Regions from separate parts of the Nonomuraea sp. NPDC004580 genome, predicted to be linked through region 4. Evidence: riboswitches for the same ligand, from Rfam matches in the RefSeq annotation. Region 4 holds a riboswitch; each other region holds the start of a gene.
What was found. A riboswitch is a leader RNA that binds a small molecule or an ion and turns the genes downstream of it on or off. The one in region 4 is predicted to bind cyclic di-AMP.
Positions count from the first base shown of each region.

Region 1: it holds a riboswitch for cyclic di-AMP, as region 4 does, so the genes downstream of both, ABZW11_RS38710 (CHAP domain-containing protein) here and ABZW11_RS22720 (hypothetical protein) in region 4, are expected to answer to the same signal.
Region 2: it holds a riboswitch for cyclic di-AMP, as region 4 does, so the genes downstream of both, ABZW11_RS19220 (hypothetical protein) here and ABZW11_RS22720 (hypothetical protein) in region 4, are expected to answer to the same signal.
Region 3: it holds a riboswitch for cyclic di-AMP, as region 4 does, so the genes downstream of both, ABZW11_RS43625 (GH25 family lysozyme) here and ABZW11_RS22720 (hypothetical protein) in region 4, are expected to answer to the same signal.

Region 1 covers NZ_JBEXLH010000064.1:17,446-21,151, reverse strand. Annotated here, with positions in the region: gene ABZW11_RS38720 (hypothetical protein) at 1-407, opposite strand, end outside; gene ABZW11_RS38715 (hypothetical protein) at 443-775, shown strand; gene ABZW11_RS38710 (CHAP domain-containing protein) at 838-1,536, opposite strand; cyclic di-AMP (ydaO/yuaA leader) riboswitch at 1,549-1,685, opposite strand; gene ABZW11_RS38705 (Gfo/Idh/MocA family oxidoreductase) at 1,803-2,756, opposite strand; gene ABZW11_RS38700 (aldo/keto reductase) at 2,839-3,654, opposite strand.
Region 2 covers NZ_JBEXLH010000016.1:108,434-112,139, reverse strand. Annotated here, with positions in the region: gene ABZW11_RS19240 (rod shape-determining protein) at 1-89, opposite strand, end outside; gene ABZW11_RS19235 (PadR family transcriptional regulator) at 311-742, opposite strand; gene ABZW11_RS19230 (hypothetical protein) at 748-990, shown strand; gene ABZW11_RS19225 (DUF5302 domain-containing protein) at 1,039-1,239, shown strand; cyclic di-AMP (ydaO/yuaA leader) riboswitch at 1,407-1,547, shown strand; partial or broken gene ABZW11_RS19220 (hypothetical protein) at 1,793-2,218, shown strand; gene ABZW11_RS19215 (alpha/beta hydrolase) at 2,383-3,228, shown strand; gene ABZW11_RS19210 (helix-turn-helix domain-containing protein) at 3,262-3,618, opposite strand; gene ABZW11_RS19205 (NAD(P)-dependent oxidoreductase) at 3,673-3,706, shown strand, end outside.
Region 3 covers NZ_JBEXLH010000091.1:20,443-24,148, forward strand. Annotated here, with positions in the region: gene ABZW11_RS43615 (hypothetical protein) at 1-94, opposite strand, end outside; gene mqo (malate dehydrogenase (quinone)) at 274-1,716, shown strand; cyclic di-AMP (ydaO/yuaA leader) riboswitch at 1,906-2,049, shown strand; gene ABZW11_RS43625 (GH25 family lysozyme) at 2,062-2,805, shown strand; gene ABZW11_RS43630 (SDR family oxidoreductase) at 2,819-3,562, opposite strand.
Region 4 covers NZ_JBEXLH010000021.1:118,645-122,350, reverse strand. Annotated here, with positions in the region: gene ABZW11_RS22730 (DeoR/GlpR family DNA-binding transcription regulator) at 1-47, shown strand, start outside; gene galT (galactose-1-phosphate uridylyltransferase) at 44-1,117, shown strand; cyclic di-AMP (ydaO/yuaA leader) riboswitch at 1,189-1,327, shown strand; gene ABZW11_RS22720 (hypothetical protein) at 1,333-2,289, shown strand; gene ABZW11_RS22715 (hypothetical protein) at 2,849-3,637, shown strand; gene ABZW11_RS22710 (site-2 protease family protein) at 3,659-3,706, opposite strand, start outside.

The DNA of each region.
Region 1 (3,706 bases), on a different contig from region 4:
GTGATCGTGTGGCCGCCGGTCAGCAGGGCGTCGGCGGTGGCCGAGCGGTCCTGCTGGGCGTCCTTGCCGAGCAGGACGTGCGCGCCGACCAGGCCGGCGACCGGCTTGCGGTGCCGGCCGAGCAGCACGGGCTCGCCGTACGGGTCGGCGACCTGGCGTACGAGGTCGCCCAGCTTGGACCGCGCGGTCGACAGCGGCACGAGCGGCAGGCCGGTGAGCACCCCGCCCACCCTGAAGAGCGGCACGATGGCCGCCCACTCCCAGCGCTCGCGGGTGATCATGATGGTCCTGCCGTCCTTGGCCTCCTCCACGAGCCTGCCCCAGCGGGCGCGGGCGTCCTCGACCGCGAAGGGGACTCCCAGCATCGACACCATCTCGTCGTACGACGGCCGCTCACCGTGGATCATCGCCAAATGGTAAGGCGCCTTACAACTTTCCGCAATTGACCGCCTGGGCGGAACCGGGTTACCGTCCCGAGCGTGGCACGCAGCGGCTGGCCCTGGCCCGCGGGTCGATGCGGACGGAGCCGTTGCTGCTGGTGCTGGACGAGCCGACCGCCGCACTGGACGCACCGGCCGAGAGCGCGGTCTTCGCCCGCTACGCCGAGGCGGCCGGGAGCCGTCCGGGAGCCGTCACGTTGCTGATCACCCACCGCTTCCCCACCGTGCGGATGGCGGATCTGATCGTCGTGCTCGACGAAGGCCGGATCGTGCAGTGCGGCACCCACGACGAGCTCAGCGAGATCCCGGGGCCGTACGCCGACCTCCTGACATGACGAACGCGCGCCCCCGGAAGGGGCGCGCGTTCCGCTGTCACGAAGAGGGACGCGAGGGAAGGTCAGCCGGCGTACTCGGGGTAGCCGTAGCCGACGACCTGCGACTTCGGCCGGACCCGCTCTTCGACCTTGCCGTTGCCGGTGTTGCCCTCGATGGTGGAGATGGTGCCGTCGTGGTTGTCCTTGACGACGAAGCCGACGTGCTGGATGTCGCTCAGGGAGTCGCCGCCCTTCCAGGAGAAGAACACCACGGCACCCGGCTTGGCCTCGTGGCCGAAGCGCTTGTTGGCGGCGAACCACTTGGCGTGGGCGACGGTCCAGGCGTCCCAGCCGACCTGCGGGCGGGCGCCGGTCTGCTCGCCGACCCAGGAGACGAACATCGAGCACCAGGCGGCGTTCAGGTAAGCGTTGCGGCTGCCGCCGTCACGGGCGACGGTCTCGGCGGCACGCTGGGAGTTGGCGTACCACTGCTGGAACTTGGTCCCGCCGCCGCTGGCGTTCTCGGAGACGCCCACCTGCGCCCTGGCGACGGCCAGGACCTGGTCGGCGGTGGCGGTGATCTTGGTTTCGTCACGCTCGCCCGCCTTGTGGGCGGCGAGCGCGGTGGCCGGGTGCTTCGCGGCGGTGGCCGCGGCGACGGCGGTGGAGGTGTCGGCGTGGGCCGCGGCGGGGACGCCGAAGGCCGAGGCCAGGACGCCGGCGCCGAGGACGGCGCGGGCGATGGTGCTCTTCGAGACAGCGGTAAGACGATGCTTGGCCATCGAGGGGGTTGCTCCTTGCTTCCATGCCGCTTACCGGGTTAGCTGACGGGTTCGGGCGTGGAAGCTGCCCTACGGCACCGAAGTGCCGATTCACCCCAAAGGACATGGGTCCCCGGTTCCGCGCGTGGCGGATTCAGCGGTCACAGGACGATCCTGTGATGTGTCGTGCGATGGTCTGACATAGCCGGACAAACCGGACGTATGCCTCAAGATGCCCCATAAGGTAATACATGAGGCAAGAGGATTACAAATCCATAAAAGTAAAGTCAGCGGAGCTGACTGCGCGCCTTGGCCAGAAGCCCCATCATGGCAAGGGATTCGTCAAGCGGCATGATCGAGGATTCGGTCCTGCCTTCGGCCGTGGCGGCGCGGACTTCGCGGAGCTCTCCGGCGTAACCGTTGTCGGCCGGGTCGAGCACGTGCTCCTCCGGCTCCATCGCCGGCCCGGAGAGGACGATCCGCTGCGGTGCCCAGAACGGCGCCTGGATGTCCGCCCGCATCTGGGTACCTACAACACTGGCCCCGTTCGGGTAATTCCCGAGCAATGAGGTGGCCACGAGAGCGTGCCGCCCGCCGGGGTAACGCAAGACGCCGGCCGCCTCCGCGTCAACGCCGTTCGGGGCCAGGGAGCCGGTGACGTGCAGGTCGGTGGGCATGCCCAGGATGAGCTGGGCCAGCCCGAACGGGTAGATCCCGAGGTCGAGCAGGGCGCCGCCGCCCAGCTCCGGCGCCCACAGGCGGTGCGCCGGGTCGTACGGATGGGCGAAGCCGAAGCTCGCCTGCACCGACCGGATCTCCCCGAAGCGCGGATCCTCCGTGATGCGCCTGATGAGCGGGTTGAACCGCATCCACATGGCCTCCATCAGGAAGACCCCGGCCTCGCGGGCCAACCGCACCATCTTCTCCGCGTCGTCCACGGTCGCGGCCAGCGGCTTCTCGCACAGCACCGCCTTGCCCGCCGCGATCGCGGCCTCGGCGACCTGCAGGTGCTGGGCGTGCGGGGTGGCGACGTAGATCGCGTCCACCGCCGGGTCGGCGCACAACTCCTCATAGGACCCGTACGCCGACTCCGCGCCCAAAGCCGACGCCAGGGCCTGCGCCCTGGCCAGGTTCCTGCTTCCTACGGCGGCCACCCGCATGCCGGGCTCCGCCACGATCGCCGCACCCACGGTACGGGCGATGCCGCCGGTGGCGGCTATTCCCCAAGTGAAATCTCGCACGCCGGCGATCGTATCCGGAAGGCAAATAGGGGCTTATGTCGGTGGTGCCGGAAATATCAGGAATGTCGTTTTGTCACATCCGTCACTCGAACGAGTCGGGGTCGGGCCCGAGCCGCTGCCCCCGGCTGAGCGCGCCGATGGCCGCGAGGTCCTCGGCGTCCAGGATGAAGTCGAAGACGTCGATGTTCTCGGCGATCCGGGCCGGCGTCACCGACTTCGGGATCACCACGTTCCTGAGCTGCAGGTGCCAGCGCAGCACGATCTGCGCCGGCGTCTTGCAGTGCTTGTCGGCCAGCACCCGCAGCGCCGGGTCGTCGAGCAGCCCCCTGCCCTGCCCCAGCGGGCTCCACGCCTCGGTGAGGATGCCGTTGGCCTCGTGGAACTCGCGCATCTGCCGCTGCTGGAAGTAGGGGTGGAGCTCGATCTGGTTGATGGCGGGGACGATGTCGGCCTCGTCCATGAGCCTGGTGAGCGTCTCGACGGTGAAGTTGGAGACGCCGATGGCCTTGGCCCGGCCGTCCCGGTAGATCTTCTCCATGGCCTTCCACGCCTGCACGTACTTGTCCTGGCGCGGCATCGGCCAGTGGATGAGGTAAAGGTCGACGTAGTCGAGGCCGAGCCGGGCCAGCGACTCGTCGAAGGCGGCCTCGGCGCGGGCGTGCTCGCCGTTGGCCAGCTTGGTCGTGACGAACACCTTCTCCCTGGGCAGCCCGCTGTTGCGCACCGCGCGGCCCACGCCCTCCTCGTTGCCGTAGGCGGCGGCCGTGTCGATGTGCCGGTAGCCGGCCTTGAACGCGGTCGTGACCGCCTGCTCGGCCTCCTCGGCAGGTACCTGCCAGACGCCATAACCGAGCTGCGGGATCTGCACGCCGTCCGTGTTGAGCATGAGCGAGTTCATACCCTCCATTGTTCATGCCGCGTTCCTGGCGGCTTAAGCCGGGCGGGCTAGC
Region 2 (3,706 bases), on a different contig from region 4:
CGGCCGTCGCACATCACCGCCGAGGGCTCATCGAGCACGATGCCCCTGCGCTTGGCGTAGATGCGCGTGCTTGCGGCTCCGAGGTCCATCGCCAAATCACGACCGAAAACGCTCATCGCCGGACATATTTCCTGAGTCGCTCCAACGCAACACCAGGAAGAGAACTGGGCATTTTTACTGAACCGGCGTTAGCGCCGCGATACTGGACGCGTGCTCGACTACGACCGGGCAACCGCCCGCCAGGGCACGTCCGGTACCCCCGGCCCGGTCTTCCGCCTCCTGGCCTTCACCGCCGCCTGGCCTCGTCCGCTCAGGGTCTCCTGAGCTCGGCGAGGGTGTCGTCGGCCCACTGGAGGCCGGTGCGGGCCATGGCGAGGCCGAGCGTGTGGGCGTGGTGGCCGAACTCGCCGGGCCGCAACGACTCCAGCTTCTCCAGCCGCGCCACGTAGCGTGCCCTGATGCGCTCGACCACGGCGACGGCCTGGTCGCGGTCCACCAGGTGCAGCAGGAACGCCTGGAGCGCGACCTCGCTGCGTACGGTCATCGCGGCGTCGTGCTCCTCCATCCACCCGCGCAGCTCCCGGCGGCCGTCGGGCGTGATGCGGTAGATCTTGCGGCCCCTCGCGCCCTCCGACTCGACCTCCACGAGCCCGTCGGCGGTCATCTTCACCAGCTCGGGATAGATCTCCGTGTGCCCGGCCTGCCAGACGTGGTTGAGCGAGTGGTCGAACGTCTTGGCCAGGCGGCATGGTGGCGGTCCTCATCGTCTACACGGCGGAGTTCGCCGCGAGCGTACCCGGGGCGGGCGCGGCCGCCGCGCACGCCTCCGCCGCCGCGCTGGTCGTGCCGTCGCTCGGGGTGGCGGGCGCGGCGATCGCCCTGGTCGCGCTGGTGGCGCTGCCCGACAGGCGGCTCGCGGACCCGGCAGAGCCGGCGGACCGGCCGCCACGGCGGCCTGAAGACACGGTGGAGGCCGGTTTCGCGTCATGAGCGGGGGCGTGCGAAGCTTTGTGTGTCCCCAACACCATGGAGGTCCTCATGGCGGATACACCGGAGCCGGAAGTCAGCGAAACTCCCGAGGACGAGATGAAGCGCAAGTTCCGCGAAGCGCTGGAGCGCAAGCGCAGCCAGCAGGCGGGCGCGGGCGCGGGTGGCAGGGGCGTCGACCCATCGAAGATCCACGGGGCGCACGGCCCGGCTGCCAATAAGAGATCGTTCAGGCGCAAGAGCGGCGGCTGAGGACTGATTCCTCAGGGGGCACGGCATGCCGTGCCCCCTTTTTGTATGCATTCCCGCTGAAGGTAGATCTTTGTCCGATTTGTGGTGAAACGTTTGCGGGTGTCCGATCCCATCGTTAGAGTGTTCGCCATTACCAGCCGGTGACCTAGTCCTTACCCAAGACGGACGACCGGCTGGCGCCGAATCCCGAACCATTCGGGAACCGGGGAACCACCCTCATCCGGGGTGAATCCGGCCCGCGCGGCCGGTAGGGCAACTCCACCGCCCGAACCCGTCAGCTAACCCGGTAGGCGTGATGGAGAGGATTGCGTATCACATGTTTCAGCGCGTCGTACCCCCAGACCGCTCTTTGACGGCCGCCCGCTGAGCGGCCCCCTTCCCCAGGCTCGTCATTTGCGCTCCGCGTAGCGCCGCGGGGTCCCCGCCCCGCCGCGCCCTCATCCCCTCGCGCCCGAGCGCAACTCCCCTGTCCCCTCGTGAAGGGTTTTGCTGCTTCATGTCTGCCCGTTTCAGCCTGCGTTCCCTCGCCACGCTGACCGCCTGCTGCGTCGGCATGCTGACCTGCGCCAGTACCGCCGCGCACGCCGACACCCCCGACAAAAACAAGAAGATCCTGCTCAAGGGCTCGACCACGGCCTCGTACTTCTGGGACGACGGCTCCGGCCGGGCCGGTGACACCGGGCTGCCGGCCAGCGGCAAGCCCATGCAGAAGGGTCTGGCCGCCAGCCCGAGCTGGCCGCTGCTGACCGAGGGTTACGTGGTCTACAAGGGCAAGAAGGCGCCCTTCTTCGTCGGTGACCGCGGGCCGGGCGAGCCCTCCAGTCGCGGCATCATGCTCGACCTCGACGCCAAGACGTTCGCCGAGCTGACCGGCGGCAGGTTCAACTCCAGCACGCTCGGTGTGGACGGCGTCGGCGGCCAGGGCCACATCGAGGTCGAGTACGTCATCACCAAGTGGGGCGACGGCGTGGGCAAGAAGAACCACCCGGTCCCGTTCTCGACCGGCGCCTGGTCCAGGCGCGACAGGAACCCGGCGCCCCCGCCCGCCGAGCAGGAGCAGGGCTCCCAGGCCGGTGGCATCGCCGTACCGGCCGCCCGCTGACGGCTTTACGCCACACGTACCAGAATGACATTCTGGTCTGCGTGACGACCCGTGTAGCCGCAAACGGCATCGAGATCGCCTATGACAGCTTCGGCGCACCCACAGGGCGGCCGCTCCTCCTGATCATGGGGCTCGGCGCGCAGCTCATCCAATGGGACGAAGGGCTCTGCCGGCTCCTCGCGGAGCAGGGACACCACGTCGTACGGTTCGACAACCGCGACGCGGGACTGTCCACGCACCTCCACGACGCGGGCGTCCCCCAGCCGGGGGCGCCCGCGCCGTATTCGCTGACGGACATGGCCGCCGACACCGCCGCGTTCATGGACGCCATCGGCTGGCCGTCCGCGCACGTCGTGGGCGCCTCGATGGGCGGCATGATCGCCCAGACGCTGGCCATCGAGCACCCCGAGCGGGTGCTGACGCTCACCTCCATCATGTCCACGCCGGGACCCGACGTGGTCCCGCCCACCCCCGAGGCGATGACCGCGCTCATGACGCCGCCGCCCACCGACCGCGCCGGCGTGCTCGACCAGTCGGTGGTGACCTGGTCGGTGATCGGCTCACCGGGCTACGAGCTGGACGAGGAAGCCATCAGGGAACGGGCCGGCCTGGCCTACGACCGGTGCTTCGATCCGGCGGGCACGGCCCGGCAGTTCGCGGCCATCAGGGCGTCGGGCGACCGTACGCGGGCGCTGGCGGGCGTCCGCGCCCCCACGCTGGTGATCCACGGCGAGGCCGACCCGCTGATCCCGGTGGCCGGCGGCCGGGCGACGGCGGAGGCGGTGCCGGGGGCGCGCCTGGTGACGTATCCGGGGATGGGGCACGACCTGCCGAAGGCCCTGTGGCCCGACATCGTCGCCGAGATCACCAAGCAGACCGCGTCCTGATCCCTCCAGCTCTGATCGGCCCGCTGAGGCCGATCAGAGCTGGGCGTGCCTCTCGCGGCAGCGCATGATCTCGTGGACGTTGTCCTCCGCCCACTCGGCCACCACCGAGATCGGCCCGTGCAGCGAGCGCCCGAGGTCGGTCAGCGTGTACTCGACCCGCGGCGGCACCTCCGCGAACACCTCGCGCGTCAGCAGCCCGTCCTGCTCCATCGCCCGCAACGTCTGGGTCAGCACCTTGGGCGTGACCCCGCCGATCCGCGTCCTGAGCTGGGTGAACCGCATCGGCCCGCCGATGAGGCAGAGCAGCACGAGGGCCGACCACTTGTCGCCGATCCGGTCGAGGACCACCCGGGTCGGGCAGCCGGGATCGAAGACGTCGCCAGTATCCATGGGGTACTTATAGCACGATGAAGTAACCAGTACCCGATGGATACTCTTGGCCGTATGAAGATCCTTGTCTTTGGCGCGACCGGCATGG
Region 3 (3,706 bases), on a different contig from region 4:
CGCCGTCGCGGTGGTCGTGAACGGGCCGGCAGTGCACCATCGGCGCCTCGGCCATCTTCACCCACCAGGGACGGGTCTTGTCGGTCTTGCTCATACGGTCACCTTTCGGCTCCGTGACGCCCCCGGGTGGGGCCGTCCCTAGACCGGGTGCATCGTGATCACCTCCTGTGCCGTACGGGCGCTCGAAGATCCACGCTACTCCGGATCTCGCACATCGCGCGGACGCTGTTATACAAGTAGCGAACATGTCATACGAGTTGGAGGTGAGCCGGGGTGGGCTACGACGTGGTCCTGGTCGGCGGTGGCATCATGAGCGCCACCTTGGGCGTGCTGCTGCGCCGCGTACAGCCGGACTGGTCGGTGCTCGTCCTGGAGCGGCTCGACGGCCTCGGCCTGGAGAGCTCGTCGGCCTGGAACAACGCCGGCACCGGGCACGCGGGACTGTGCGAGTTCAACTACACGCCGCTCACCGGCGACGGCTCGATCGACGTCGGCGGGGCCATCGCCATCAACGAGCAGTTCCAGCTCTCCCGGCAGCTGTGGGCCGGCCTGGTCGAGGAGGGCACGCTGGGCGATCCCGCCGGGTTCATCCGGCCGGTGCCGCATCTCTCCTTCGCCCGGGGCGCGGCCGGGGTCGAGCACCTGCGGCTGCGGCACGCGGCGCTGCGCGATCATCCGCTGTTCGAGGGGCTTGAGTTCATCCGCGACCGGGCGGTGATGGCGGAGCTGCTGCCGCTGATGTTCGCCGGCCGGCCCGCCGGTGAGCAGGTGGCGCTGTGCCGTTCCCGTGGCGGCACCGACGTCGACTACGGCGTGCTGACCCGGCGGCTGTTCGCCGCGCTCGAACGCGACGGCGTCGAGGTGCGGACCGGGCACGAGGTGCGCGGGCTCTCCCATGACCGCAGGTCGTGGCGGCTGCGGGTGCGCGACCTGGCGGGTTCCCGCGACTACGGGGTGCGCGGGTCGTTCGTGTTCCTGGGGGCGGGCGGCGGCACGCTGCCGCTGCTGCAGAGCGCCGGGGTGGCGGAGACGCGGGCGTACGGGGGGTTCCCGATCAGCGGGCGGTTCCTGCGTACGGACCGGGCCGAGCTGGTGGCCGGGCACCACGCCAAGGTCTACAGTCATGCCGAGCCGGGCGCGCCCGCCCTGTCGGTGCCGCATCTCGACACCCGGGTCGTGGACGGGCGCACATACCTGATGTTCGGCCCCTTCGCCGCGTTCTCGCCACGCTTCCTCAAGCGCGGCAGGCTCACCGACCTGCCGGGATCCGTCACCCCCGGCAACGTCATGACGCTGCTCGGCGCCGCCCGCGCCGAGCCCGCCCTGCTGCGCTACCTGGTCGGGCAGCTCGCGCAGACGCGCGGCGACCGGCTGCGGGCGCTGCGCCGGTTCGTCCCCGAGGCGCGGGCGGAGGACTGGGAGCCGATCACCGCGGGCCAGCGGGTGCAGGTGGTCAAGCCGGTGAACGGGCGCGGGTCGATCGCCGGGTTCGGCACCGAGGTGGTGACGTCGGCCCACGGGGGGCTCGCCGCCCTGCTCGGTGCCTCACCCGGGGCGTCGGCGTCCGTGGCGATCATGCTGGACGTGCTCGGACGCGCCTTCCCCGGCCGGGTGGACGGCTGGCGGCCGGCGTTGCGCGAGCTCGTGCCGTCGTACGGCGCCGCACCGCCGCCGGAGACCCTCACGAGGACGGCTCGAACGCTTCGTCTGGAGTGAATGCCGGAAAACTTTACCTATTTCCGAATCCGCGACGTACACGGGGTTTTCGGGCCTCTTACCAGGTCAGAGGCTGGAAAGTCCCTTTGGAGTACTTGCAGATACTTTTGCGAATTATGTACTTTTGCGGGTCGAGGGACCACCGCAGCGCGTGACCTCGCATCTTTGACCGGACCGTACGCCGTCTCCGGCGTACGGCCGCCGAATCCGCGTCCCGCGGAACCGGGGACCCACTTTCCGGGGTGAATCGGACGCCCGCTCATGCCCGTGTCCGTAGGGCACTTCCAGTCCCGAACCCGTCAGCTAACCCGGTAGGCGGCATGGAAGCAAGGAGTCAACATCCGCATGGCCAAGCTTGCCGAGAACCGCAAGCGCCTCGGACTGGCGCTCGGCGGAGCCGTACTCGCCGCCGTCACCGCCGTCACCGGCACCGCCGTCACCGGCACCGCACACGCCTCCACCACCGACCAGGTCGCCCCGCACGAGGCGGCCCAGCACAGCTCCGCCCTGACCTACGGCCTGGACATCTCCCACTACGAGCCGCTGTACGACTGGAGCGCCAGCTCTGCGCAGTTCGGCATCATCAAGGCCACCGAGGGGACCGACTTCGTCGACTCCTCCTTCGCCAGGCACTGGCGGGAGCTCGGCGAGAAGGGCATCGTGCGCGGCGCCTACCACTACGGCCACCCCGCCGACGATCCCATCGCCGACGCCAACCACTTCCTGGCCGCGGTGAACGCCCAGCCCGCCAAGGCCGGTGACCTGCTGGTCCTCGACCTGGAGACGACCGACGGCAAGTCCGTCGCCGAGGTGAACGCCTGGGCCAAGGCGTGGCTGTCGTACGTGGAGAACCAGACCGGCACCAAGCCGCTCTTCTACAGCGGCTGGAACTTCGCCGACACCTACGGCCACGGCCTGGCGCAGTACCCGCTCTGGGTCGCCCACTACAGCCGTGCCAAGGGCGCGATCACGCCGCCGGCCGACTGGAAGTCGTGGACGATCCACCAGTACACGGACGTCCCCATCGACCAGAACGTCTCGGCTCTGACGCCCGACCAGCTCCGCGCCCTGGGCCGCCAGTCCGTCTGACGTCTCGGGCGTTCTACCCGGCGGCGGCCCAGTCGCCGTAGCGAGCCCCGCCGAGCCGCGCCTCCCCCAGCGGCACGAGCGAGTGCTCGCCCAGCTCGCTCCCGAAGTAACGCGCGTGCGGGTCGGTGACCACCTCACGGGGGTCACCGAGCCCCGCCAGCGCCTGCCGGACGAACTCGTCCATCCTGACCCGCTCCGGCCCGGCCACCTCCAGCCGGCCGTTGAGCGGCGTACCCTCCGCGACCTCGCACAGCACCGCGGCCACGTCGTCCCCGGCGATCGGCTGGAACAGCACAGGCGCGATGCGCACCACTCCCCCGTCGGCGGCCTCGTCCGCGATGCCCTTCACGAACTCGAAGAACTGGGTCGCGTGCACCAGCGAGTACGGGATCCCCGACTTCTCGATCAGCTGCTCCTGTGTGACCTTCGCCCGGAAATATCCGTTGTCCGGCATGCGTTCGGTGCCGACGATGGACAACGCGACATGGTGCCCGACCCCCGCCTCCGACTCGGCGGCCAGCAGGTTGCCGGTGGAGGTCTCGAAGAACTCCAGGACGGCGGCCGGTTCGAACGACGGCGCGTTCGACACGTCGACCACCACCCGCGCCCCCTCCAGCGCTTCGGCGAGACCCTCGCCGGTGAGCGTGTTCACCCCGGTGTGCGGCGATGCCGCCACCGCCTCGTGGCCGTCGCGCGACAGCCTGCTCACCAGCTTCGATCCGATCAGGCCGGTCCCGCCGACCACCACGACCTTCATGACACGCCTCCCCCTCGCCGCAGTCCACCGCACCCTCCCCTTGCCACCTCCCGCTAAGCCCTCGGCTCGGCAAACTCCCGGCCTCGCGGTCACAGACCGCGAGGCTGCGCTGTCCTAGCTGGTGACAGGCTCGCTGAGCGCCTG
Region 4 (3,706 bases):
AGCTGGCCGAACGGGTCGGCGAACTGATCATCGCGGAGGGCTCGTGAAGCGCACCATCACCCATCTCGCCGACGGACGGGAGCTGATCTACTTCGACCGGCGCGACGACGCCGACAGGAGCGCGATCGACCGCCGGCCCCTCGAGCCCCGGCCGCCGGCCTCCGAGCTGCGCTACGACCCGCTGACCGAGGAGTGGATCGCGATCGCGGGGCACCGGCAGACGCGGACGTTCCTGCCCACGGGCGGCACGGCCGAGTGCCCGTTGTGCCCGTCGACCGACGAGCGGTCGACGGAGATCCCGTCGTACGACTACGACGTGGTCGTGTTCGAGAACCGCTTCCCCTCTTTTTCCGGAAATTTGGGGACTTATGAGGATGTGGGCGGGCTGAGTGGGGTCCGGCCGGGAGTGGGGCGGTGTGAGGTGGTGTGCTTCACCTCCGACCACGACTCCTCCTTCTCCAGGCTCTCCGACGACCAGGTGGAGCTGGTCATGGAGGCGTGGGCCGACCGCACGGCGGAGCTGTCCGCCATCGAGGGCGTCGAGCAGGTCTTCTGCTTCGAGAACCGGGGCGAGGAGATCGGCATCACCATCGCCCACCCGCACGGCCAGATCTACGCCTACCCGTACGTCACGCCGAGGACGAAGCTGCAGCTCGGCGCCGCGCAGCGGTACAACGGCAACCTGTTCGCCGACGTGCTGGCCGCCGAGCGGGCCGCGGGCACGCGGGTGGTGGCCGCGAACGAGCTGTGGACGGCCTTCGTGCCCGCCGCGGCGCGCTGGCCGTTCGAGGTGCACGTATATCCGCACCGGCAGGTGCCCGACCTGGCGGCGCTGACGGAGGCGGAGCGGGCCGCGTTCGCACCGCTCTACACCTCGGTGCTGCGGGCGTTCGACGGGCTGTTCGGGGTCGTGATGCCGTACATCTCGGCCTGGCACCAGGCACCGGTGCGCACGGGGAGGGAGCTGGCGTACCTGCACCTGGAGCTGTTCAGCATCAGGCGGGCGCCGAACAAGCTCAAGTACCTGGCCGGCTCGGAGTCGGCGATGGGGGCGTTCGTGAACGACGTACGCCCGGAGGAAGCGGCGCGTATGCTCCGGTCACAGATTGATCACTAATAGATTTCTACTTAAGGTCGCATGACTCGTGATCTACCACTAATATCCCCATATGCGGCGGCCGTAACCCGGCCGACCGCCCGCCTAATCCCGGGCGCGTCGCCCGGGAGCCGGGGACCCAATCCGCACCTTGGGGTGAATCCGCGACAGCGGTAGGGAGCTCCATGCCCGAACCCGTCAGCTAACCCGGCCGGCAGAGGGAGAGGAACTCTTACGTGGCGGCTTCGTCCCCCGCGAAACTTGCCATCGGTCTCGTCACCGCCGCCGCCCTCGCCATCCTCCCGGCGAACGTCGCGACGGCCGCGCCCAAACCGACCGAGTCCGAGCTCCGCGCCCAGCTCAAGCAGCTCAACAACAAGGTCGACAAGCTCATCGAGAAGTACAACCTGAAGCGGGTCGAGCTGGCCGAGGCGCAGGAGGCCGCCAAGAACGCCCAGGCCAAGCTGGCCGCCGCCGAGCAGACGCTGGCCGCGGCCGAGCAGCGGGTCGCCGAGATCGCCCGCCTGCGCTACCAGAACATCGACCCGTCGCTGCCCGGCTTCATGCTGCCCAGCAACGGCGGCAGCGCGGCCCTGCTCGAACAGCTCACCGCCGAGCAGCAGGCCGTCGTGCAGAGCGTGGCCCAGGCCCGTGACGAGCGCAAGAAGGCCAGCGAGGAGGCCGCCGCGCTGACGGCCAAGATCAAGTCGGACGCCGCCACGGTCGCCGGCCAGCGCCGCGAGGCCGAGGACGTCATCAAGGACATCGAGAAGAAGCTGCAGGACCTGGTGCCGGTCGCCACGGGCCGCAAGTCCAACGGCACGTGGGCGCCCGAGCTGCCCGGCGGCACCGACAACATCACCCCGCGTACGCGGCTGATGAAGGCCCAGGTGGAGAAGAACTTCGCGCTGCCGTTCACGGTGGGCTGCTTCCGCGGGGGCTCCAGCGGCGAGCACCCGCTCGGCCGGGCCTGCGACTTCATGATGAGCACCGGCGGCAGCATGCCCACGGCCGCCAACAACGCGCTCGGCGACCGCCTCGCGGAGTGGGCGCTGCAGAACAAGGACAAGCTCGGCGTGAAGTACGTGATCTGGAAGCAGCGCATCAACTCCGGCAGCGGCTGGCGCACGATGTCCGACCGCGGCAGCATCACCGAGAACCACTACGACCACGTGCACATCTCGATGAACTGAAAAGGGGACGAATAGCACCTGATGCGCTTTTCGCACTCTGAAGAAGGCGTTTCAGCCGGTCGTCGGGTCTGCGAGGGTGGCGTCCTCCAAGGTCGTTCTGTGCGTTGGCACGTGGCCAATTGCCGGCCAATTTCCGGGTTGGCCGGACGGTGTACGGGCACGCCCACGGACTCACCGAGCTCAGCCTCGGCGCCGCGAACGTCGTTCTTCCCGGTCCGCTCGCAGACCTGATCAACCAACATCCCACCCCGCGCAGCGATGGCACCGCTCGCCACCTCCACGACGGAACCTGCCTATTCCCCGGCCGTCTCCTCCACCCCACCAGCTTTGACCGCGCTGCTCGGCACCGTCCTGCGACGCGGCGGGCGCCCGATCGGCAACGTCTGGAGCTTCGGTCCCTGACGACGCGCTGCCCGGATGGATTCAACCCGATTGAGGCCGATCCTGACGGCTGCCATTCACGCACTCCGAAAAGACTCTCCGCCAGTACGAAAGAGGTATCCCGCACCTGACGAACGGCAGGTGCGGCGGTCTTCTCCCGCACGCCAGGGTGAGCGTCATGTCATCGATCACTCTCACTCCCCCGTCGGTCCACCACAACGCCTGGTTTCCCGGGCGGCTCCTCGGCGGCGGCGCCCTGGTGCTCGGACCGCTCCTGTGGTTCACCGGGCTGGCGCTGCGTCATCTGGCGTGGAGCACGGCGGACTTCACACCGGAGCAGCGGGCGTCCTTCGCCGCGCAGCCGTTCGCCGCGCCCGAGCAACTGGCCGCGTACGTCGTGAACCCCGGGCTCGCCACGGCCGGGTACGCCCTCTACACGGCAGGCGCCATCGTGCTGTGCCTGGCCTTCGCCACGCTGGCCAGGGTGGTCGCCACGCGCTCGCCCCGGGCGGCCCTCCTGGGCGGCGCGCTGCTGGTCGTGGGCCTGTTCTCGCGCCTGTACTGGGCCGGGGTGGACGAGACGGCCCTGCGGCTCGTCGGGACGCTCGGGCTGGAGCGGACGACCGCGATCGTCATGGACCTGTATGCGGACATCTCCTACGGGCCCTGGCGGGTGCCGGTCTCGGCGGCCTTCGGCCTCTACCTCGGGACGCTGGTCCTCGGCGCGGCCGCCTTCCGTTCGGGCGTGTTCGGCACCGGGCGGCTCGCGCTGTTCGTGTTCTCCGGGTGGCTGTGGACCGGCGTGCTGAAGAGGAGCGAGCTGGTCGACGGCGTCCTGTCGGGCGCCGCCCTGTGCCTGGTGCTCGTGCCGCTCGGGATCTCGGTGCTGCGCGACGCCGTGCCCGAGCTGCGCGGGCAGGCGCGACCCGCCGGGGAGCGGGCGCGGCTGCGGGTGCTGAGCTGGTGACCCCGGCGGACCGGCAGGGGGTCAGTTCGTCAGCGTGAGCGGGTTGACCAGGTCGGCGTAGACGAGCAG